3 regions of the Providencia huaxiensis genome follow, and region 1 is predicted to be linked to each of the others. Evidence: predicted binding sites of a transcription regulator. Region 1 holds the regulator's gene; each other region holds the start of a gene.
The links. Region 1 encodes PurR, which represses purine synthesis genes. Its sites were predicted from a motif close to CANGCAAACGTTTGCNTG; they were not measured.
Positions count from the first base shown of each region.

Region 2: the regulator PurR is predicted to act here: its motif matches at 2,377-2,394, upstream of purL (phosphoribosylformylglycinamidine synthase).
Region 3: the regulator PurR is predicted to act here: its motif matches at 3,185-3,202, upstream of cvpA (colicin V production protein).

Region 1 covers NZ_CP031123.2:1,142,049-1,149,675, forward strand. Annotated here, with positions in the region: gene CYG50_RS06710 (MATE family efflux transporter) at 1-411, opposite strand, end outside; gene CYG50_RS06715 (riboflavin synthase subunit alpha) at 688-1,353, shown strand; gene CYG50_RS06720 (putative quinol monooxygenase) at 1,568-1,840, opposite strand; gene CYG50_RS23005 (helix-turn-helix transcriptional regulator) at 1,865-2,248, opposite strand; gene CYG50_RS23010 (hypothetical protein) at 2,185-2,670, opposite strand; gene punC (purine nucleoside transporter PunC) at 2,932-4,158, opposite strand; gene punR (DNA-binding transcriptional activator PunR) at 4,281-5,186, shown strand; gene purR (HTH-type transcriptional repressor PurR) at 5,196-6,221, opposite strand; gene sodB (superoxide dismutase [Fe]) at 6,664-7,242, opposite strand.
Region 2 covers NZ_CP031123.2:2,267,683-2,275,309, forward strand. Annotated here, with positions in the region: gene purL (phosphoribosylformylglycinamidine synthase) at 1-2,293, opposite strand, end outside; gene mltF (membrane-bound lytic murein transglycosylase MltF) at 2,564-4,228, shown strand; gene tadA (tRNA adenosine(34) deaminase TadA) at 4,271-4,753, opposite strand; gene leuE (leucine efflux protein LeuE) at 4,849-5,496, opposite strand; gene CYG50_RS12245 (XRE family transcriptional regulator) at 5,681-6,130, shown strand; gene CYG50_RS12250 (YfhL family 4Fe-4S dicluster ferredoxin) at 6,670-6,930, shown strand; gene acpS (holo-ACP synthase) at 7,019-7,405, opposite strand; gene pdxJ (pyridoxine 5'-phosphate synthase) at 7,405-7,627, opposite strand, start outside.
Region 3 covers NZ_CP031123.2:2,094,745-2,102,371, reverse strand. Annotated here, with positions in the region: gene CYG50_RS11520 (DedA family protein) at 1-61, shown strand, start outside; gene accD (acetyl-CoA carboxylase, carboxyltransferase subunit beta) at 179-1,150, shown strand; gene folC (bifunctional tetrahydrofolate synthase/dihydrofolate synthase) at 1,140-2,429, shown strand; gene dedD (cell division protein DedD) at 2,435-3,076, shown strand; gene cvpA (colicin V production protein) at 3,256-3,759, shown strand; gene purF (amidophosphoribosyltransferase) at 3,774-5,291, shown strand; gene CYG50_RS11490 (YwqG family protein) at 5,676-6,500, shown strand; gene CYG50_RS11485 (UbiX family flavin prenyltransferase) at 6,605-7,177, shown strand; gene CYG50_RS11480 (TIGR01777 family oxidoreductase) at 7,181-7,627, opposite strand, start outside.

The DNA.
Region 1 (7,627 bases):
TCCCCACATAATGGCATGTAAAAAACGGACAGACTTATCCGCCAATTCTTTATCAATATGGGGCATATTGCTAATAATAAGCTGGCTATTATAAAGAAGGCACATAATGCCTAAGGCTAAAAGTAGCGCTAACCATAGCCCTTGTTGAATTTGGTCGCCAATTAAGTTACGACGGCCTGACCCATTCATTTGTGCAACGATTGGGGTTAACGCCATCAAAATGCCTTGGCCAAAAAGAATAGCTGGCAGCCAGATGGAAAAACCAACTGCAACTGCGGACATCTCAATTTCACTAACACTTCCAGCCATAACGGTATCCACAAACCCCATTGCAGTTTGTGAAAATTGAGCTAAAACGATAGGAATACCAAGTGCCAACAAGCTACGCGCTTCTGTAAAATATTTCTGCACGCATACACCTTTGTAATAAAAGCAAGTAAGAGGAAAAAAATTAGAAAAATAAATGAGTTACTAAAATCTCATTGATTATTAAAAACCGCTCATTCTATCCCTTTTCTATATGGATTCCAATAATGATATGGTAACAAACTATAAAAGAGCATTTTAGAACCTAAAATACTGCTAAATACTAGGTTTATTATCGCTTTGTTTACCACTCAAATAGGATAGATCTCTAAAAATTCTGATGTAAACTGAGTCTATTAATCCACTACACTGAGAATCATTATGTTTACAGGCATTGTTCAAGCGACTGCTCCTATTATTGAAATTACAGAAAGAGCCAACTTTCGAACTCATGTAATGAAATTTACCCCAGAATTACTTAAAGGTTTAGAAACAGGGGCTTCCGTTGCACATAATGGTTGTTGTTTGACGGTAACAAACATTGATGGTGAAAGAGTCAGTTTTGATCTAATCAAAGAAACTCTAAGATTAACTAACTTAGGGGAATTACAAGAAGGTGATGTTGTTAATATCGAACGCGCCGCAAAATATGGTGACGAAATTGGTGGCCATGTTGTTTCTGGGCATATTATGACAACAGCTGAAATTAGTAAAATCTTTACATCTGAAGATAACCACCAAATTTGGTTGTCAATTCATGATAAGGCTTTGATGAAATATATTTTGCATAAAGGCTTTGTGGCGATTGATGGTATCAGTTTAACGGTGGGTGATGTAATCAATAATCGGTTTTGTGTCCATCTTATCCCAGAAACATTAGAAAGAACAACACTAGGTAAAAAACGTTTGGGTGATAAAATAAATATTGAGATAGACCCTCAAACGCAGGCAATTGTTGATACGGTTGAACGCGTTTTAAATCAAAAAGAACAAGAAAAGTTATTACAGCAAGCAGAAGAGTTGGCTAATGTAGCGAAAACAGAGTGAATAGGCATAAAAGCTAGCAATTGCGTTATTTATGTTAAAGATAAATAGCGATATAAGCAATCAGGTAGGCTATAGCAATGGTAGTTTATGCTATAGCCTGAATAAAGCATGGTTGGATTTTGTTTATTGGATGTAGGTTATGGAGTTCTATTAAATAAAGAAGGTTAAAATTGCTTAAAAAATACAATGAGCTCTAGTTTTCATTATTAATAGATCATTTTTCACTAAAATTGACAGAAAAGCTAGCGTTATCACGTTCAATTGCTTCAACTAATCGCTTGAAATGTGGGCTGTTTTTATGCATCTCTAATGCCTGAGTGTCTTCCCATTCCTCGAAAACAATGTAACCATTTTCTTTAGCCATAAGATCATATTGAATGCATCCTTTCTCTCGGCGGCTTAGTTTTGCTAAGTCACGAACGATTTCTTTCGTTAAATACCCATCCGTCCTTTCTGTTGTAATTTGGGCATACACAACAATACTCATTCCGTTCTCCTTATGTATTAAGAACTATCTTAATGGGTACTTAGTTTTTGTATTGTAAAAAAGCGAATAACTCGATTTTAAAAATGCCGACGGCGTCATAGTAAAGTATCTTTTAAAATCACGGTAAAAGTGGGATTGATCATAATAGCCTGTTTCAAACCAACGGTAGGTATCTGGTTCTACTACCATACTTTTTAAAACGTGCTCTAAGCGGCAATTGATCTGGTATCTTTTTGGCGTAATACCGTATTCTTTTAAAAACTCTTTTTGAATGACTCGGAGGTGTAAACCTGTCTCTTCGGCAATTTCAGTGATTTTTTTAGTTGGGTTACGATATAGCAACTCTAAAATTTCATCTGTGAAATGAGACTTTTTCTTGGCTTTTGTCCTATTAAAGCAATCCAACAACTCTTGAATGAAGAATTAGCTAAAGCTTCAAACCAACGGTCTTTCCATATGTCATTCAGAGCGATGGGGTCATCAGTATAATTTAGTGTTCTTTGAGGCAGAAGAAAACGCAATGCATCATGACGAATACGTAATACCATGACTTTTGAATCATTAGGGCTAGCGGTAAATGTATTGACTCTAGGAATAATGAGTTGATAAGGGTCTACGACTGAGTTGCTTTCAGTTGTCATCTGAAATGTATCTGATGAAACCCAGATTTCAGCACCCGTTCCAGGAAAAATTTTAATTGCCTCTGTAAACTCTTTGATTATTAAAATAGAGCTAACAAAGGATTTTAATTCATCTGGTGGATAATACTGTTTTAACATCATTCTTGAGCACTCATTATTTAATGTCGCAATGATAACGTTTTTTAACAAAAAAATTAACCATGAAATATCTATATCTTAGTAGATAACAAAATAAAAGCCTTATTTATTAGTGAAATCCGCTTTGAATAAAGAAACGTGATAAGAAAGTTCAGGTTTTGTGAGCTAAGAATAATGGGCGATATAGAAAAATACTTAATAAGTATTACGGTATAGTCACAAGTGCTATACACTGGAAGACGTTTTTCTTGAATTTATTAAATAACAATCATGCCGATAAAATACGGCATGATTGATTCGATAAACTACATTTTATGAATTCGCCTGGCAGTCGACCTGCTCAAGAGTTTGACTGTTTTTTTTGTCACAGCGTTGCATAAAATAACCAATAGCCATTGGGATAATTGTAACTGCCATTACACCAGTTGTGGCTAACAATGGGTCGAAGGGCAGGGCAGAAACAAGCAGGCTTGCTAAAAAACATAGGCCTAACTGTAAAGCATTTTGCAACGCAGCTGCTTTACCACTCGCACTAGGAAATGTATTTAGTGCTTTGGATACTGCAATAGGGTAAGAGGCCCCGTTCATTGCCGCCATAAAGCAGAATGGGATCAATATCATGGTTAATGATGGCGTGGTATAGATGGCCATGATGAATAAAATAGACATGCTTACCGCGTAACCAATCAGTAACAATGGAAATAACGCTTCTGCACGAATTTTTGCTAATAAAATACGGCAGCCATATCCACCAACAATAAAGGCTAAAGTTTGTGGAATATAACTCAGACCAATATCAGCAGGGTTGAACCCCATGTTACGTAAGATAAAAGGTGACCCTGTTAACCAAGCGAAGAAACCCGCACTACAGGATGCATAAACCAGCACGTTACCGCTGAAAACAGGGGAACTGAGTAAGTTTGAGAAAGAAATCTTAGCCTGCGGTTGGCTGTCATCAGTGATTGTTTTAACTGAGACATTTTTCAAAAAGAGTGTTGGTAATAAAAGTAATATGCCCACAGCCATTAGGATCAGGAAAATTGCTTCCCATGTTTGGTGCTCTAGAACCCATGCACCTAATAATGGCGCTAAAGCAGGGGATAGCGCGACTAGCGGCATAATAGAAGCAAAGACTTTTTGGGTATTTGCTTCATCATAGCGGTCGATAACAAGCGCTTGCCATAAAACCGCAGCGGAGCAGACACCAACAGCCTGTAAAAAACGTAGAGTTAACAGCTGTGTTGCGGTTTCTACCCAATAAATGGCTAAGCTACTTATAATGAAAATAGTTAAGCCCACAATGAGCACAGGCTTACGGCCAAGTTTGTCTGATAATGGCCCCCACAACAGTTGAGCGAAGGCAAAACCAGCTAAAAATATACTGAGAGAAGCACTGATAGCGCCTTCAGATGTATGCAAGGTGTTTTGCATAGCACCAAATGCAGGTAAATACATATCAATGGCTAAAAACCCTAGCATGCTAAGTCCTGCAAGGTAAACCATAAAACCAGGGGAATTTTTTTTCACAGTATTCGACATAATTATTACTTATCTGATATTTAAAAAAATGTTAATGATGGCTCCATTGTATAGGCTATTTTTTTAGGTTGTGAAACGGTAATATTTGGATCTTGCTATCAAAATTTTTGAAAGGAGAAGTTATGTGGTCTGCACATGCACTCGAAGTGATTGATGCAGTTGCTCGAACTGGGAGCTTTAGTGGTGCTGCTGAAGAATTGCACCGTGTACCTTCTGCAATCAGTTATACCGTAAAGCAAGTTGAAGAATGGCTTGCGGTTCCTCTATTTGAACGCCGACATCGTGATGTTGTTCTGACAGAAGCAGGAGCGATATTTATTAAGGAAAGCCGTTCTGTTATCAAAAAAATGACAGATACCCGGCATCAGTGCCAGCAAGTTGCAAATGGCTGGCGCGGGCAATTTAGTATTGCCGTTGATTGCATTGTTAAACCTCAAAGGACGGAACAGTTAATTATTGATTTTTATCGTCATTTTCCTGATATTGAACTTTTTATTCATCCAGAAGTGTTTAATGGAGTGTGGGATGCACTGGCTGACGGGCGCGTAGATGTTGCGATTGGTGCGACTCGAGCGTCCCCGATAGGTGAAAGATACAGTTTCCGTGATATGGGGTTTATGCCGTGGATGTGTGTCGCAAGCCCGGAACATCCATTAGCAAAAATAGGTGAAAAACTGACTGATGACCAAATGAGAGAGTATCCGAGCTTGTGCCTTGAAGATACCTCTCGTAACCTTCCCAAGCGTGATACTTGGGCACTTGATAACCAACGTCGGCTTGTCGTGCCTTACTGGGAAAATGGTCTAGCTTGTTTAGTTAACGGGTTATGCGTTGGAATGGTACCTGAGCATCGAGCAGCTCCGCTTTGTGAAAAAGGCCAATTAGTTGAGCTAGCATTAGCCCAGCCATTTCCACCCAGTCCTTGCTGTTTAACTTGGGTGGAAAATAACACATCACCCGCGCTCCGTTGGTTATTAGATTACCTTGGCGATAACGAAACGCTCAACGCAGAGTGGCTTTCAACTTAACTATTTGTCTTATCGACGGTAATCGATAAATGGACCGTCAGCGACAGAACGACGTTCTACAAGGCGAGGGTGGACTTCAATTGTTTGAGCATCTTCGCGCTTATTTACGATACGATCGAGCAGCATAGTGAAGGCCATTTGGCCTAAACGCTCTTTTGGTTGGTGGATAGTGGTCAATGCTGGGGTAAAATAGCGCGCATTTCGTACATTATCATAACCAATGATTGAAATGTCTTGTGGAACACGTAGCCCCATTTCATCAGCCGCACAAATGGCCCCCATCGCCATGATATCGCCGCCACAAAATACCGCGGTAGGGCGTTGTTTATGGCTTAAAATTTGCATCATTGCTTTATAACCAGACTCAGGTTCGAAATCACCTTGCACTATCCACTGGTCTCTCAGTGTGATCTTTGCCTCTTCCATTGCTTTTTGGAAGCCTGTTAAGCGGCCGATACCGGTGTTTCTTTCGAGCGAACCTGGGATCACACCAATATCACGGTGCCCACGATCAATTAAATAGCGGCCTGCAAGGTACCCACCATGGAATGAATTATCAATAATACTGTCTGTAAAATCACCTCGGGAGGTTCCCCAATCCATCACCACCATTGGGATATTGCGATAATCTTCAAGCATACTAATTAACGTATCTGGATATTCAGAACACATCACGAGTAGGCCATCAACGCGCTTTTGCGCTAACATTTGCAAATACGCTTTTTGTTTTCCCAAATTATTATGGGAATTACAAAGTATAAGCGTGTAACCTTTTTCATAACAACTATTTTCAACTGATTCAATGACTTCCGCAAAGTAAGGTGCTTCACTTGAGGTTGCGAGTAAACCAATCGACTTTGTATGATTAACTTTTAAACTACGGGCAACTGCACTCGGTGAATAATTGAGCTCTTTAATCGCAGCCCAGACCGCTGTCTTAGTATCATCGGCCACAAAGCGCGTTTTATTAATAACATGGGATACAGTCGTGGTAGATACGCCAGCGCGTTTCGCCACATCTTTAATCGTTGCCATGGGGAAAAAAAACTCCTGACCAATAACCGGTCTCAATAAGAATTCTTGTTAAAAAATTACCTGCATATTGATGCATTGATCCTTTGCTGGCAATAATTTAGCGATTTGTTGTCGATTTTGTCTGATCTAGCGCAAAAACGAAAGAAATAATTGATGTTATAACATGTGATATAGACACTAGTTTTACTTTTTTGGATATGTATACTTAATAACCTTAATTATTGCATGGTTATTTGTTAATTCAATTACATTAGAATGAGAGGAACTCATGGATACAGATGTTAAATATGGATTGCTTGCTGCATTGGGCTCATTAGCAATGATTATCTTTCTTGCTGCACATATTTTCTGATTTTATTTCAGCCTCAAGTAGGGTGAAATAAAAGGGCGAGTGTATCTCGCCCTTGTCTATTTATGCTTTGTTTCAATACTTGCTAGGTGACTATGCTAAGTTTTCTTCCACAAATTTCCAGTTAACCAGTGCCCAGAAGTTTTCTAAGTATTTAGGGCGGGCGTTGCGGTAATCGATATAGTAAGCATGCTCCCAAATATCAACGGTTAACACGGGTTTATCATCACCAGAAATTGGGGTCGCAGCATTCGATGTATTTACGATTGCAAGGCTACCATCTGCTTTTTTCACTAACCAAGTCCATCCAGCACCGAAGTTTTTGGTTGCTGCATCAGTAAACTGAGCTTTAAATTCAGCAAAAGAACCGAATGCTTTATTAATAGCTTCCGCAACTTTTCCTGTCGGCTCGCCACCAGCGTTTGGCGCTAAGCAATTCCAATAGAAAGTGTGGTTCCAAACTTGTGCCGCGTTGTTAAAAACCCCTGCTTCAGAAGTTTTGATTATTTCTTCTAAAGATTTTCCTTCAAAGTTAGTACCTTTGATGAGGTTATTTAAGTTAACAACGTATGTGTTGTGGTGTTTACCATAGTGATATTCTAAGGTTTCTGCAGAGATATAAGGTTCTAAAGCATCTTTTGCATACGGTAAAGCGGGTAGTTCAAATGACATTGCGTACTCCTTGATTGCTTTTATATCAAAATACTCAGGGTGTTTGCTCTTAAAGTGAGCGAAATAATATGTCACAGCTTATCATTAGAGTTTCGCCTATTGGCGATATGATACTTAATATATTAATGATAGCACGATCAACCTTACAAAGGTAAGGTAATGAGACGACTAAGATGCTAACAGATAAATAGAGAAATTACAGATAAAAATCATATAGATATTGTAGGTGAGGAACCTAAGCACATTAAATTTCAGTTCTTACTTAGAAATAGCTACTTGTTTGACTTAGGTAAAGAGAAGATAGAAAAGGTGCCTTTTTACTTTTTGGGATGCTATAGTAATGCCCCTATAAAACTGGCATATTGTATGAAACAATTCAGTTTCT
Region 2 (7,627 bases), 1.1 Mb from region 1:
GGCAAAGTTCTTCCCCAACCGCTTTAACCGCTTCATATAAACCTGCGTCTTCCCCCGGGTGCCCAGCTGCTGCCATCCAGTTTGCAGAAAGTTTTACACGTTTAAGATCTTGCACATAAGAACACGCTAAGTTAGTTAATGCTTCACCTACCGCCATACGCGCTGACGCAGCGAAATCCACTAAAGCCACTGGCGTTCTTTCGCCAATTGACATGGATTCCCCATAGTAGCTATCTAAGCTAGCAGTGGTTACCGCACAGTCAGCGACAGGAATTTGCCATGGGCCAACCATCTGGTCACGAGCAACCATACCTGTAACTGTGCGGTCGCCAATGGTAATTAAGAATGTTTTTTCAGCTACAGCAGGTAAATGCAGGACACGTTTTACCGCTTCATTTAAATTAATCGCCGTTCTGTCTAATGAATCCGGCTCTGCCTTTAATGTTTTCACGTCACGCAACATTTTTGGCGTTTTGCCTAATAAAACATCCAGTGGCATGTCTATTGGTTGGTTAGCAAAGTGTTCATCATTCAGCGTTAAATGACGCTCTTCAGTGGCTTCCCCAATCACTGCGAACGGAGCACGTTCACGTTCACAAATCGCGGTGAACACAGGAAGTTGCTCGGGTGAAACGGCCATTACATAACGTTCTTGAGATTCATTACACCAAACCTCCAGTGGGCTCATTCCTGGTTCATCATTGAGAATTTTACGTAGCTCAAAGCGCCCACCACGGCCACCATCACTGACCAGTTCAGGCATTGCGTTCGACAAACCGCCTGCGCCGACGTCATGGATAAATAAAATTGGGTTATCATCACCCAGTTGCCAGCAGCTATCGATGACTTCTTGGCAACGGCGTTCCATCTCTGCATTATCGCGCTGTACCGAAGCAAAATCGAGGTCTGCATCTGATTGGCCGGATGCCATGGATGAAGCGGCTCCGCCACCTAATCCAATATTCATCGAAGGGCCACCCAGTACAATGAGTTTGGCACCAACCGTAATTTCACCTTTTTGTACGTGATCAGCACGGATATTGCCGATGCCACCCGCCAACATGATAGGTTTATGATAACCACGTAACTCTTCACCATTGTGGCTATTGACCTTTTCTTCATAAGTACGGAAATAACCTAATAACGCAGGACGGCCAAATTCATTATTAAATGCCGCGCCGCCTAATGGCCCTTCCATCATAATATCTAAAGCGGTCACAATGCGTTCTGGCTTACCAAAATCCTCTTCCCAAGGCTGTTCAAAGCCGGGAATGCGTAAGTTAGAAACAGAGAAACCCACTAAACCGGCTTTTGGCTTAGCACCACGGCCCGTTGCGCCTTCGTCACGAATTTCACCGCCAGAGCCCGTTGCTGCGCCTGGCCAAGGGGAAATCGCTGTTGGGTGGTTATGAGTTTCGACCTTCATTAAGATATGAGCATCTTCTTGATGATAACGGTAGGTACGCCCTTCAGGCTCAGGGAAGAAACGCCCAACAGATGAACCTTCCATCACCGCAGCATTATCTTTATAAGCAGATAAAACATGGTCAGGTGTTTTTTCAAAGGTGTTTTTAATCATTTTAAACAGCGACTTAGGCTGTTCTTCACCATCAATAACCCAATCTGCATTAAAGATTTTGTGGCGGCAATGTTCTGAGTTTGCTTGAGCAAACATGTAAAGCTCAACATCCGTTGGGTTACGTTCTAACCCAATAAATGCATCTAGCAAGTAATCAATTTCGTCATCAGCTAACGCTAGACCCATTTCCCTATTTGCTGTTTCCAATGCAAGGCGGCCGCCCGTAATCACGTCAATAGATTTCATTGGTGCCGGCTGCTGCTGCACAAATAATGCGCTCGCTTGTTCAAAAGAAGAGAAAATGCTTTCCATCATGCGATCGTGTAACGCCGCGATCACTTCATGCCACTGTTCTTGGGTCAGTTCATCACCTTGAATATAGTAAGCAATCCCACGCTCAATGCGCTTTACTTGGCTAAGGCCACAATTATGGGCAATATCCGTTGCTTTTGAAGACCATGGAGAGATAGTACCCGGACGAGGGGTGACTAAAATAAGCTTACCGAATGGGTCGTGCTCTGCCAGAGAAGGACCATACTTTAACAAACTGCTTAGTTTGCCTTGCTCGCTATCACTCAACGGCGCTGATAATTCAGCAAAGTGCATATATTCAGCATAGATATCCGTGACAGGAAGCTGTTTTTCTGCAAACAGCGCCAAAAGGCGGGTAATACGAAATGCTGATAGAGCAGGTGAACCACGCAAAATTTCCATCGTCTTAATTTCTCTCTTTTAAACGCCAGCCCTGAACATGAAAGCAGGGAAACCGGAACACATTATAGAGCAATGTTCATCAATACGAAACCGTTTGCGTGATTAAAAATAAAGCGATTAGTTAAATATTATTCTGTGCTAAATACGATAATATAGGTTGCACCGTTCCTAAATGTTGAGCAAAATAGCCGACCACTGGAATTATAACCATTACTTAGCCATACTCTTTTATGGACATACAACACCAGTCAATGCACGAGAAACTATTATTTGAATAACTTAAAAGTTAACTATTTAATTGTCGTGGTCATCGCGCTACTGGCTACTATGGTCATCGGTTTTAACGTCCGTTGGCCCAATACGCAAGATTCACAAATTAATAAAATTATTTCTCAAGGTGAATTACGTATTAGTGCCGTTAGCTCACCACTTATCTATATTGATGAGCAAAAACAGCTGCGTGGGTTTGACTACGAGCTGGCTCAAGGCTTTGCCTCATACCTAGGAGTTAAGCTTAAAATAACCATCCGCCCAACATTCGAGCAAATATTCGATGACCTTGAAAATGGTGATGCTGATATCGCAGTCGCGGGCTTGCTGTATAACAAAGATCGTTTAGCCAAAACGAAAACAGGTCCAAGTTATCTTAATGTTACTCAACAGCTTGTCTATCGCAAAGGGACCAATCGACCTAAAAATTTCAATGAAATTAATGGTAAATTGTTAGTTACAGCAGGTACGGCTCATGCAAGTACACTGAAAGAACTGGCCAAAGAATACCCAAACCTAAAATGGGAAGAAACCTCAAAATACAATACCAATCAAATCCTTGAAATGGTTGCCGATGGTGAGGTTGACTACACATTAGAAGACTCTATCGCTGTTGCGCTACAGCAACGCATTCACCCTCAAATTGCCGTTGCTTTTGATCTCTTGGATGAACATGCTGTCACTTGGTACATGCGTCGTAGCAAAGAAAACAGTTTAGACGCTGCATTGCTTGATTTCTTCAATCTCAGCCATGAAACCGAATTACTCGCACGTCTTAATGAAAAATATTTTAGCCATGTAGAGTCTTTCGATTATTTCGACACAATGGCATTTATAAAAGCAATTGATAGCAAGCTCCCTGAATATCAACCACTTTTTGAAAAATACGCTCAAGTCATTGACTGGAAACTGTTAGCGGCTATCGCATGGCAAGAGTCCCATTGGGATCCTTTAGCAACTTCGCCTACAGGGGTACGCGGTTTGATGATGCTAACCAAGCCAACAGCAACAACAATGGGTATTGTGGACAGGTTAGACCCTGAAGAAAGTATCAAGGGTGGGGCCGCGTATATTGCTTATATTATGGAACGTTTACCTGAAACCATCGAAGAGGATGACCGTATCTGGTTCGCCCTTTCTGCCTATAATATGGGATATGGGCATATGCAGGATGTGCGTAAATTAACTGAAATGTTAGGTGGAGACCCTAACAGGTGGTTAGACGTAAAAGCCCGTTTACCCTTATTAACGCAGAAAAAATATTACTCACAACTCACTTATGGCTATGCTCGTGGCCATGAAGCTTATCGTTACGTTGAAAACATTCGTCGTTATCATCAAAGCCTAGTTGGTTACCTACAAAGCCAAGAAAGAAAGCAACATGCGCTTGATATTGCGCAAAAATCACTTATTTATTTAATTTCTCCAGAAGATCTTACCCCAGCAGGGGCTCAAACGATTCAAAACCAGTCCCCTGTTACTGAAAAAGTGAGTATTTCGCACTTAGAGAAAATGCGTTCTACGACACAACCCCCTAAAACTCTTGAAGAAAAAAGACTACCATTAGGAAAATATTTGCTTTCACTGCACCCATCGCAAAATACCGATGAGGCCGATGGTGATGCCGCTGTCTCTCCACCAAAAGCACCTGAAAACCCGCTATAAGTTGTGCAGAAATAAAAAATAAAAGCGCTAAATTTTATTGTGTTAGCGCTTTTGTTCTTTTTTTTGGGCTCTACGCAGTTTAAAAAAAGCACTCAGCATTGAAGAACACTCTTTTTCTAGAACACCACCAGTAACATCAACATAATGATTTAGCCCAGCTTGCCCCATGATATTTAGGTAAGAACCACAAGCTCCTGTTTTAAAGTCCTTCGCGCCATAAACTACACGGCTAATGCGGCTGTGGATCATTGCACCTGCACACATAATACAAGGCTCTAACGTGACATATAGCGTGGTATCTAATAGCCGATAATTTGATAGCGCTTGCCCTGCATGTTGCAAAGCTATGATCTCAGCATGTGCTGTCGGATTGTGATCAATAATAGAGCGGTTCCAACCCGAAGCAATTAAGCGGTTATCTTTAACTAAAACCGCACCAACAGGAATTTCTCCGAGATCTTGTGCTTTTAGCGCAAGTTCAATGGCTTGTTGCATCCAATATTCATCAATTTCTATTTGCGTCACTCTTACCTCTGGCCAATGCGTTTACACGTAATTATCCTTAAATGTTAGAGTGACCGCAATTAAAATGCTTTTGCCTCTATAATAACAGCCTAATTTTAATTACTAAAAATCGCTAATTTAGCGGCAAAACCCATAAAGAAAGCACCTACCGTACAATTTCCAAGCTTTGCAAGGAGTTGTTTTTCACGTAAAAAACGCGCTATCAAGTAACCACTAAAAATCAATAAGCTTAAGTATAAAAAACTAACTAATTCTAAGATCGTCGCGAGTACAAGGTAGGGCACCCATGCATGAGAGTAATTAAAATCAACAAATTGAATGAAGAAAGAGATATAAAATAAAATAGCTTTCGGGTTTGTTAAGCTAAGTACAAGGGCACGAGTAAAATGTTTTTCTGTTTTAATTGAGATAACGTCAATGCCGTCTTGATTCGATTTTTTACGCATAAAGGTGCTATATAAAATCTTACCGCCTAAATATAGCAGATAAGCCGCACCTAAATAGCGCACTATCATAAATAACGTTGGAGATGCTTTTATCACTGACGCGACACCGATAAATGATAGGAAAATTAATATCGCATCCCCAGTAAATACCCCTAGCGCAGCCCGATAACCAAACCGTGTGCCGCTCGATGTACTTGTTTTTAATACATATAATGAATTAGGCCCTGGTACGATAATGATTAGTACAAGCCCTGCCAAATAAGTCCAGAAGTTAAGAACGCCAAGATTTTCGAACATATTTTTAACCCTTTATCTTTTTTATTATTTCTATCATAACTTTCAATCTTTGTGAATGTTTATTCTATTAATTAGATATATGAAATGAACTAATAATAAAGATTATTTTAAATCTAACTTATTTATTTATGATAACTAGGCAATCACATTATTATTCATTATTAACATTAGAAGGAATAAATATATGGCTATCATTAGACGATTAGTACAAGATGGTTCATTTGAAGAGTTTTACCCAACAACAATGACGTTCAGTGCTGCAAAGCGTAATTATTTTTTAGGTCACTCAAAAGATAAAACTTACGTTGTATATTCTATGGCTGAAAATGGTAAAATTGACCCAAATGCTCCAGCACAAAAAGGAAAATTAAGATCCTACCTTGGTAACATTCAAGCATTCTATGATACGGTAGAGAATAAACAATATTTATATGGATATAATTTAAGCGAAAAAATTGTCGAGTTATATGAAATCGACGATAAAGCAGGTATAAAACTACTCTATGTTGATGAATTTACTGTTGGAAGTACGATTCAATCAGCAACTCTGTTTATCGCTAATGGGCTTATTCATATATTTAGTCAAGCTGAAAAAGATAAAAGCTGGAGAACTCATAGCTATAGTATCATATAATATCAGCCTTATATTTTATGAAAATTTAAATTAGTTTCCAAGGGGCACCATGCCCCTTATTTAAAATAACTAATTTTAAATTATGTTTTTATAAAAAATAAATAAAAATATTAATCATAAAAATATAAATTTATCAGCGTAAAAAACTCTATCATGAGTAATTAATTTAAAATAATAAATTTTATTTCACACATCTAAATTCAATTTTTTAGTACAAGTCTAGTTATATCCTCATCTAAGCTTACATTATTATTATATTCTAATTTACTGATTATTGTAAAATCAGAAGGTAACTATCCAGATATCACTCAAATAACAGAAAAGACTGCCAACATCTTGATGTAACAAAAATTGAACGCAAAAAACATAAATTTATCGTTTAAATGATATAAAGCATCTACATTATGATTTGTTGTTACTTTTTTCGAACTTTAAAGGTAAAATACACGACATAAAAATATAAAAACCAAACGAAAGTAACGAATAGGTGCAAGGTATAAGTTACTAGTTTTTAACTTAATACAATGTAAATCACTGATATGTCTTTATTAATTACAAAACGCTGTATCAATTGCGATATGTGCGAACCTGAGTGCCCAAATGATGCAATTTTTATGGGCGATGAAATTTATGAAATTGACTCAACTCTATGTACTGAATGTGTAGGCCATTACGACAAACCTACTTGCCAGTCCGTATGCCCAATTACTAATACGATCATCACTGATCCGCAACATATCGAAACTGAAGAACAGCTTTGGGATAAGTTTGTCGCCATTCACCATGCGGATAAAATTTAGGCTTAACTTCACTTTGTTTTCAATTATTCGCCTAGTTACCCCTAAATGCTGCCAGTAACTCTTACTGGCAGCTCAATATGACATCGGTTTAAGAATTACTTTCTATGATAACTGTCGCAGATGCATAGTGCCGCTCATCGGTAATAGAAACATGGCAATGCGTGACTCTTAACCGATTTGCTAGTGCCAATGCTTCTCCTGTTAGGCTTAGTAATGGTTTCCCCAATTTATCATTGCTGACTTCAAATTGGTTAAATGCTAAGCCATTACGGATCCCAGTGCCTAATGCTTTAGCTGCTGCTTCTTTCACTGCAAACCGTTTAGCTAAAAAGCGAGCTGGCTTTGACTGTTGTTGATATTGAACTAACTCAGTCTCCGTTAAGATCCTTTTTGCTAAGCTATCACCCGTTCGTTCAAGAACAGACTCAATACGTGCAATTTCAACAATATCCGTTCCCAATCCAACAATTGCCATTATTTGCGTGCTTCTAATAAGATTTTTTTCATGTCAGCAACGGCTTGAGCCAACCCACTAAATAAAGCTCGACCAATAATTGCATGGCCAATATTAAGCTCATAAATTTCAGGCAACTGCGCAATGCGTTGAACGTTATGGTATGTTAAGCCGTGACCTGCATTGACTTTAATGCCTTTACTTGCTGCGTACACGACGCCATCACGAATACGACGAAATTCT
Region 3 (7,627 bases), 950 kb from region 1:
TCATCGCCGGATCGCTGCAAAAGAAAAGCGTGCGGCAGCGCAAAAAATCGATAACCACTAAGCCGTTTAGCAAGGTGGTTTAACAAGTTTTTATCTACAGTGAGATATCATTGTGGTTTAATGGCAAAAAATTACATACTGGTGATAACCAGAGTGAATCAGACAAAAAGGTCCATTAATGAGCTGGATTGAAAAAATTTTAAAGAAAGGTAACTTGACCCAATCACATAAAGCCAATATCCCAGAAGGGGTTTGGACTAAATGCGATAGCTGTGGGCAAGTATTATATGGTGCTGAATTAGAGCGTAATTTATCCGTGTGTCCAAAATGTGACCACCATATGCGAATTCACGCACGTCAGCGTTTAGAAACCTTCCTTGATGAAAACTCAACAACGGAATTAGGTAGCGAACTTGAGCCAAAAGATATCCTTAAGTTCAAAGATTCAAAAAAATATAAAGACCGTATTGCTGCTGCGCAAAAAGAAACAGGTGAAAAAGATGCGATCATCGTGCTAAAAGGCACATTGAAAGGCATGCCTGTTGTGGCTGCAGCGTTTGAATTCGCCTTTATGGGCGGTTCAATGGCCTCTGTTGTCGGTGCGCGTTTTGTGCGTGCGGTTGAACAAGCTCTGGAAGATAACTGCCCATTGGTTTGTTTCTCTTCAAGTGGCGGTGCGCGTATGCAAGAAGCACTGTTATCATTGATGCAGATGGCAAAAACCAGTGCCGCATTAGCAAAAATGCAAGAGCGTGGTTTACCTTATATTTCAGTATTGACCGACCCAACCATGGGTGGGGTATCTGCAAGTTTAGCTATGTTAGGTGATATTAACGTGGCTGAGCCGAAAGCATTAATCGGTTTTGCGGGGCCGCGTGTTATCGAACAGACGGTTCGCGAAAAATTACCACAAGGCTTCCAACGCAGTGAATTCTTACTTGAGAAAGGCGCGATTGATATGATAGTTCGCCGCCCTGAGATGCGTGACCGTTTAGCTGAAATATTGGCAATGTTAACCAATAAACCAAGCTTTAATGAGACACCTATCATCGTAGCGGAAACGGTTGAAATCGACATTAACGCCGTTGATGAACTTGATGCCCAAGAGCCAAAAAAGGATTCTGAAAAGCATAAAAAAGATGATGAGTAATCTAATCATTCCTAACGCCAAGTCTCCTTTGGAGGCTTGGCTTTCTTATCTCACCGACCTACATAGCCAAAATATTGATATGGGGTTGGAGCGAGTCGGTCAAGTTGCTAGGAAAATGAACCTAACGCAACCTGCCCCCAAAGTTATCACTGTCACTGGAACCAACGGCAAAGGAACAACCTGTCATACGCTAGAGTCCATTTTTATGGCTTCTGGGCTAAACGTTGGGGTTTACAGTTCACCACATCTTATCCGTTATACCGAGCGCGTTCGTATTCAAGGGCAAGAACTTCCCGAATCTGATTTCTGTGAGGCATTTGCCACAATTGAAGCCCAGCGTGCAGATATTTCGCTGACCTATTTTGAATATGGCACCTTGGCTGCGTTACAGTTATTTAAACAAGCTAAACTCGATATTGTGATTTTAGAAGTCGGTTTAGGCGGGCGGTTAGATGCGACAAATATCGTTGATGCTGACATTGCAGCGATCACCAGTATTGCTTTAGACCATATTGATTGGTTAGGCGCAGACCGTGAGCACATTGGTTATGAAAAAGCCGGCATTTTTCGCAAAGATCACTATGGTGTCGTTGGTGAGCCAGACATGCCAGCTTCAATTGCTCAAGTGGCTGAGCAGTTAGGTACGCCGTTATTTCGTCGTGGTGTGGATTGGCAATACAGTGAGCAAGAAAATAGTTGGTCATGGAAAAGTTCACAGCGTGAATGGCATAATTTGCCGTTACCCAATGTCCCTTTAGCGAATGCCGCGACGGCACTGGGTGTGGTAAGTTGCTTACTGGAAATTGACACTGATATTGCCCAGAAAGTGACTGAATCCGCTATTCATCAAGGTTTGAAATCGGCTCAATTACCGGGTCGATTCCAAATTATCGGTGAAAAACCGTTAATGATATTGGATGTCGCTCATAACCCACATGCAGCTGGGTACTTAGTCAGTAAATTAGCTACCTTACCGGAAACTAAAAACCGTCGCATTCGCGCGGTGGTTGGGATGCTAGGCGATAAAGATATCAAAGGGACGCTTGAGTGCTTATCACAACAAGTCACCGACTGGTACCTTGCGCCATTAACTGAGTTTAGGGGAGCCGATGTGGCCCAACTTAGTCAATATTTACCAGCAGCTAACCAGTTTGGCAGTGTAGAAAAAGCGTGGCAACAAGCTTGCATCGATGCAAACGAGCAAGATGTGATTGTGGTGTGCGGGTCATTTCATACCGTCGCTCACGTCATGATGTTATTGGAAAATCAAGAAGGATAGTGCCGGTGGCTAGTAAATTTCAGAATCGACTTGCTGGCGCCATTGTGCTCGTAGCAGTAGGTGTCATTGTGCTTCCTGCTCTGCTTGATGGCGATAAAAAATACAATGAAAATGAATTTGCGGCCATTCCTATTATCCCTAAACCGGGTGATGAAGAAGATATTGAGGCAATCGCGCCTATTGTGAGTACGACAACCACCGCTTCTTCAGAAGGGGCTTCTGAAGCCATGTTGTCAGAAGCCATTACGCAGCAGCAAAACGAACAGGTTGAAACACGGCCATCGACAACAAGCCCTGCACCGAGCGTAGTTGAACCAGTCAAGCCAGATCCTAAGCCTGAACCTAAAGTTGAACCGAAACCACAACCGAAGCCTGAACCTAAGCCCGAGCCAAAACCTCAGCCACAGGGCAAAGCATTTGTGGTGCAAGTGATTGCATTGAACAATGCAAGTAAAGTTGAGGAGATTGTCGCTAAACTAAGGTTATCTGGTTACCAGGTGTATACGGTTCCTGCAAAACCGGTGAATAATAAACTCACACGTATTTACGTAGGGCCTGAGGCCTCAAGGCAGCGCTTAGAAGCCGCTTTACCTGAATTGAACAAGATTACGGGAACAAAAGGAATAATTCAAAGCTATAAACCTTAAAATAGAATTTCAATAATCCCTAAAAGGTAAGGGGATTTAGTAACTTACTGCGGCGATTATGATTTTTTCTTTTCGCCGCTATTTTTTTAAAATTGATAGAAAAATGGTTGCGCAAACGTTTTCGTTTTCTGTTAGAATGCACTTCGCTGATGTCGTGAGTGCGAATTTTGGAATAAAATATGGTCTGGATAGATTACACAATTATCGCCATTATTGGCTTCTCGGCACTAGTTAGCTTGATCCGTGGGTTTGTACGAGAGGCGCTCTCATTGGTTACATGGGGCTGTGCTTTTTTTGTTGCGAGTACGTTTTATCCTTATTTAGCGGGCTATTTTACTCGCTTTGAGGATGTGCTGGTTAGAAATGGCATTGCTATCGCTGCTCTGTTTATCGCCACATTAATTGTTGGCGCGGTGGTGAACTATGTGATTAGCTCGTTGGTACAAAAAACCGGGTTATCAGGCACAGATCGGGTTCTGGGGATCTGCTTCGGCGCGTTGCGTGGTGTACTGATTGTTTCGGCATTGCTGTTTTTTCTCGATACATTTACACCATTACCTCAAAGTGAGGACTGGCAGCGTTCGGAACTTATTCCGCAGTTCAGTCATATAATCAGGTGGTTTTTTGACTACCTGCAAAATGCGTCAAGTTTCCTACCGGAGAACATTTCTCCGTCTGGCTGATGAGGAAAGACTAAATGTGCGGTATTGTCGGTATCGCCGGTGTTACACCGGTAAACCAATCAATTTATGATGCTCTCACGGTGCTTCAGCATCGTGGGCAAGATGCAGCAGGTATTGCCACAATTGATGGCAAAAATAATATTCGTTTACGTAAAGCGAATGGCCTTGTAAAAGACGTCTTTGAAACCCGACATATGCTCAGACTACAAGGTTGTATGGGGTTGGGCCATGTTCGTTATCCTACAGCAGGCAGTTCGAGTGCATCAGAAGCACAGCCTTTCTATGTAAACTCACCTTTTGGTATTACCCTTGCACATAATGGTAATCTGACAAACGCTCACGAACTAACGCGAAGCTTATTTGAAACTGCTCGCCGCCATGTTAACACCACCTCTGATTCTGAAATACTACTGAACGTATTAGCGCATGAGCTAGATAGGTTTGACCATTTTCCTCTCGAGCCAGACAATGTTTTCAGTGCAGTGGCAGCCATGCATAAGAAAATACGCGGTGCATATGCATGCGTGGCATTAATTATTGGGCATGGCATGTTAGCCTTCCGTGACCCTCATGGTATCCGTCCGTTAGTATTAGGGCGCCGCATTACTGAAAGCGGTGAGCATGAATATATGGTCGCTTCAGAGAGTGTCGCGCTTGATACTTTAGGCTTCGAATTTTTACGCGATGTCGCTCCGGGTGAAGCGGTATATGTGACAGAAAGAGGGCAATTATTTACACGCCAATGCTCTGATAACCCACAATTAACCCCATGTATCTTTGAATATGTCTATTTTGCTCGCCAAGACTCTTTTATTGATAAAGTGTCGGTATATAACGCAAGATTACGTATGGGACAAAAACTGGGCGCCAAAATTGCCCGTGAATGGGAAGATTTAAATATCGATGTGGTGATCCCTATCCCAGAAACATCGTGTGATATTGCGCTAGAAATCGCACATATTCTTGATAAACCATATCGCCAAGGTTTCGTGAAAAACCGCTATGTAGGCCGTACATTTATCATGCCGGGTCAGCAAGAACGTCGTAAATCCGTACGTCGTAAACTTAATGCGAACCGTGCAGAGTTTCGTGATAAAAACGTCTTACTCATCGATGACTCAATTGTGCGCGGAACAACATCTGAGCAAATTGTTGAGCTAGCACGCGAAGCTGGAGCAAAAAATGTTTATTTTGCCTCAGCGGCACCCGAAGTGCGTTTCCCTAACGTGTATGGTATTGATATGCCAAATGCAAATGAATTGATTGCACACGGTCGTGAAGTGGATGAAATTCGTAAGCTTATCGGTGCAGATGGCCTGATATTCCAAGATTTAAGTGATTTGGTGGATGCTGTTAAAGAAGAAAACCCGGAAATCACGGAGTTTGAATGCTCGGTATTTGATGGTATTTATGTGACAAAGGATATCGACCAAAGTTATTTAGACTACTTAGAAAACTTACGGAAAGACGATGAGTTAAAGTTGAAGGACCAGAGTGAGGTTGAGGATTTGGAAATTTACAACGAAGGCTAAATTTTCGTCATAGTTTGGGCTACAGCGTTGTTGGCTTCATTCAGCTACCCAAGTCACATACTTTTGTATGCTCCTTGGGATAGCCTCATTTGCCGCCTAGCTGTAACCGAAACTATTTAGAAAATTAATGGTGATTGTGATTTTTTGTCGTCATTAAATTTACAGCGTTGTTGGCTTCATTCAGCTACCCAAGTCACATACTTTTGTATGCTCCTTGGGATAGCTTCATTCGCCGCCTAGCTGTAACCGAAACTATTTAGAAAATTAGTTATAGTTTTATAACTATGACTTGAAATGAAAGGATAAGTTACAGTTATATCTGATTTTAAATACGTAAAAATCAAGTAGTCTAGAGGGACATTAACTGTCTATTTGGAATGCTATATGGTCGACTTCAATTCCCTTCCTGATGTAATTAAACCTTTCGCAGATAAAATCAAAGCCACTAAAAAGCCGCTTGTTACAATGGCCTTAACCCCAATTGAAAACACTGTGTTATGGGAGAGTCGAGTCGGTGGTATGCCATATTTGCCACTGAATGAAAAATACCCGACGAATAGTGAAGGAACTCCTTTAAAGTTGTTGGCACAAATTAATTTTGCACAAATGCCTAAACTCGAAAATTATCCAGAAAAGGGTATTTTGCAATTTTTTATTGGCGGTGATGATTTATATGGTGCCGATTTCAATGACAGACAAAACCAAGAAGATTTCAGGGTTGTCTATTGGGAAGATATTATTGAAGACTCAAACCAATTAACCCAAGATTTCTCTGAGGTTATTGCAGCGCACAGCGATGATTATTATACACCGATAGACTGTCAATGCCGTATTGAATATGCGCTCGCGGAGCAGTACATCAGTATCGATGATTTCCAATTTGGTCAGAAAATTTTAGGGGTCGACAACCTCTACGATTATGAAGACCAATTTGAAGGTGAAGACTTTTACGACGAATGGGTTGAACCTTATAGTGATGCATTCGAGTCAGGCGCTCACTGCATTGGCGGTTATCCATTTTTTACCCAAAGTGACCCAAGGGAATATGAAGAAAAAATTCAACAATATGAATTACTTCTGCAAATCAATAGTGATTATGAAAGTGGGATCCTTTGGGGGGATATCGGTGTGGGTAATTTCTTTATTCACCCCGATGATCTGAAAAAACGTGATTTTAGTCGAGTCGTGTATAATTGGGATTGCGGCTGATAGCCAAAAAATTCCTCATAGCTAGAGCTACAGCGTCGTTGGTATCTGCCATTCTAGTGAGATTTGTATATAATACGGTGAGTTATCGTGAATAGGGCAGCGAAATGAAAAAACTGATCATTGGGTTAACCGGGGCAAGTGGGGCTATTTATGGTGTTCGCTTGCTTGAAGTGTTGAAACCTGTCAAAGAGGTAGAAACCCATTTGGTGATGAGTGCGGCTGCCCGACAAACATTAGCATTAGAAACAGATTACAGTGTCAAAGAGGTTCAACAGCTCGCTGACCATAACTATGATAGCCGCGATATCGCAGCTGCGATCTCTTCGGGGTCGTTCCGTACTGCTGGCATGGTGATCATGCCTTGTACCATGAAGACGTTATCAGGTATTGTTCATAGTTATACAGATACGTTGGTCACTAGAGCGGCGGACGTGGTACTGAAAGAAGGTAAAAAATTACTTTTAGGTGTCCGTGAAACGCCATTGCATGTTGGGCATTTGAAATTAATGGTTCAAGCAGCAGAAATGGGAGCCGTGATCATGCCCCCAATGCCTGCGTTTTATCACCAACCTGAAACAATCCAAGATATTATTGACCAAACGGTTAACCGCATTCTTGATCAGTTTGATATCGAACTAGAACAAGACCTATTTCACCGCTGGCAGGGGGCGAAATAATATTTACTGATCAGCATGTGGAATAAGCAAGTCAGTAAGCGCTTCTTTTAATTCGATATGTTCAAATTGAAAGCCTGCCTCTTCTAATCGTTTGGGGATCGCCTGTTGGCCACCCAAGACCAGCGCTGCAGATTCACCCATAATGGTCTTAATCACAAAAGCGGGTGTTCGCACAAATGAAGGGCGATTGAGAACATCACCTAATGTGGCAGAAAATAAGTCATTATGAACCGGATAAGGTGAGGTCATATTAAAAGGGCCAGAGAGTGTTGGAGTATCTAATAGAAAACAAATCGCACGAACCATATCATTGATATGTATCCATGGCATGTATTGTTTCCCGTCACCAATTGGACCTCCCGCACCCATTTTAAAAATGGGGAGAATTTTGGCAAGTAAACCGCCATTCGCTGATAACACTAAGCCGGTGCGTAATAAACAAACACGCGT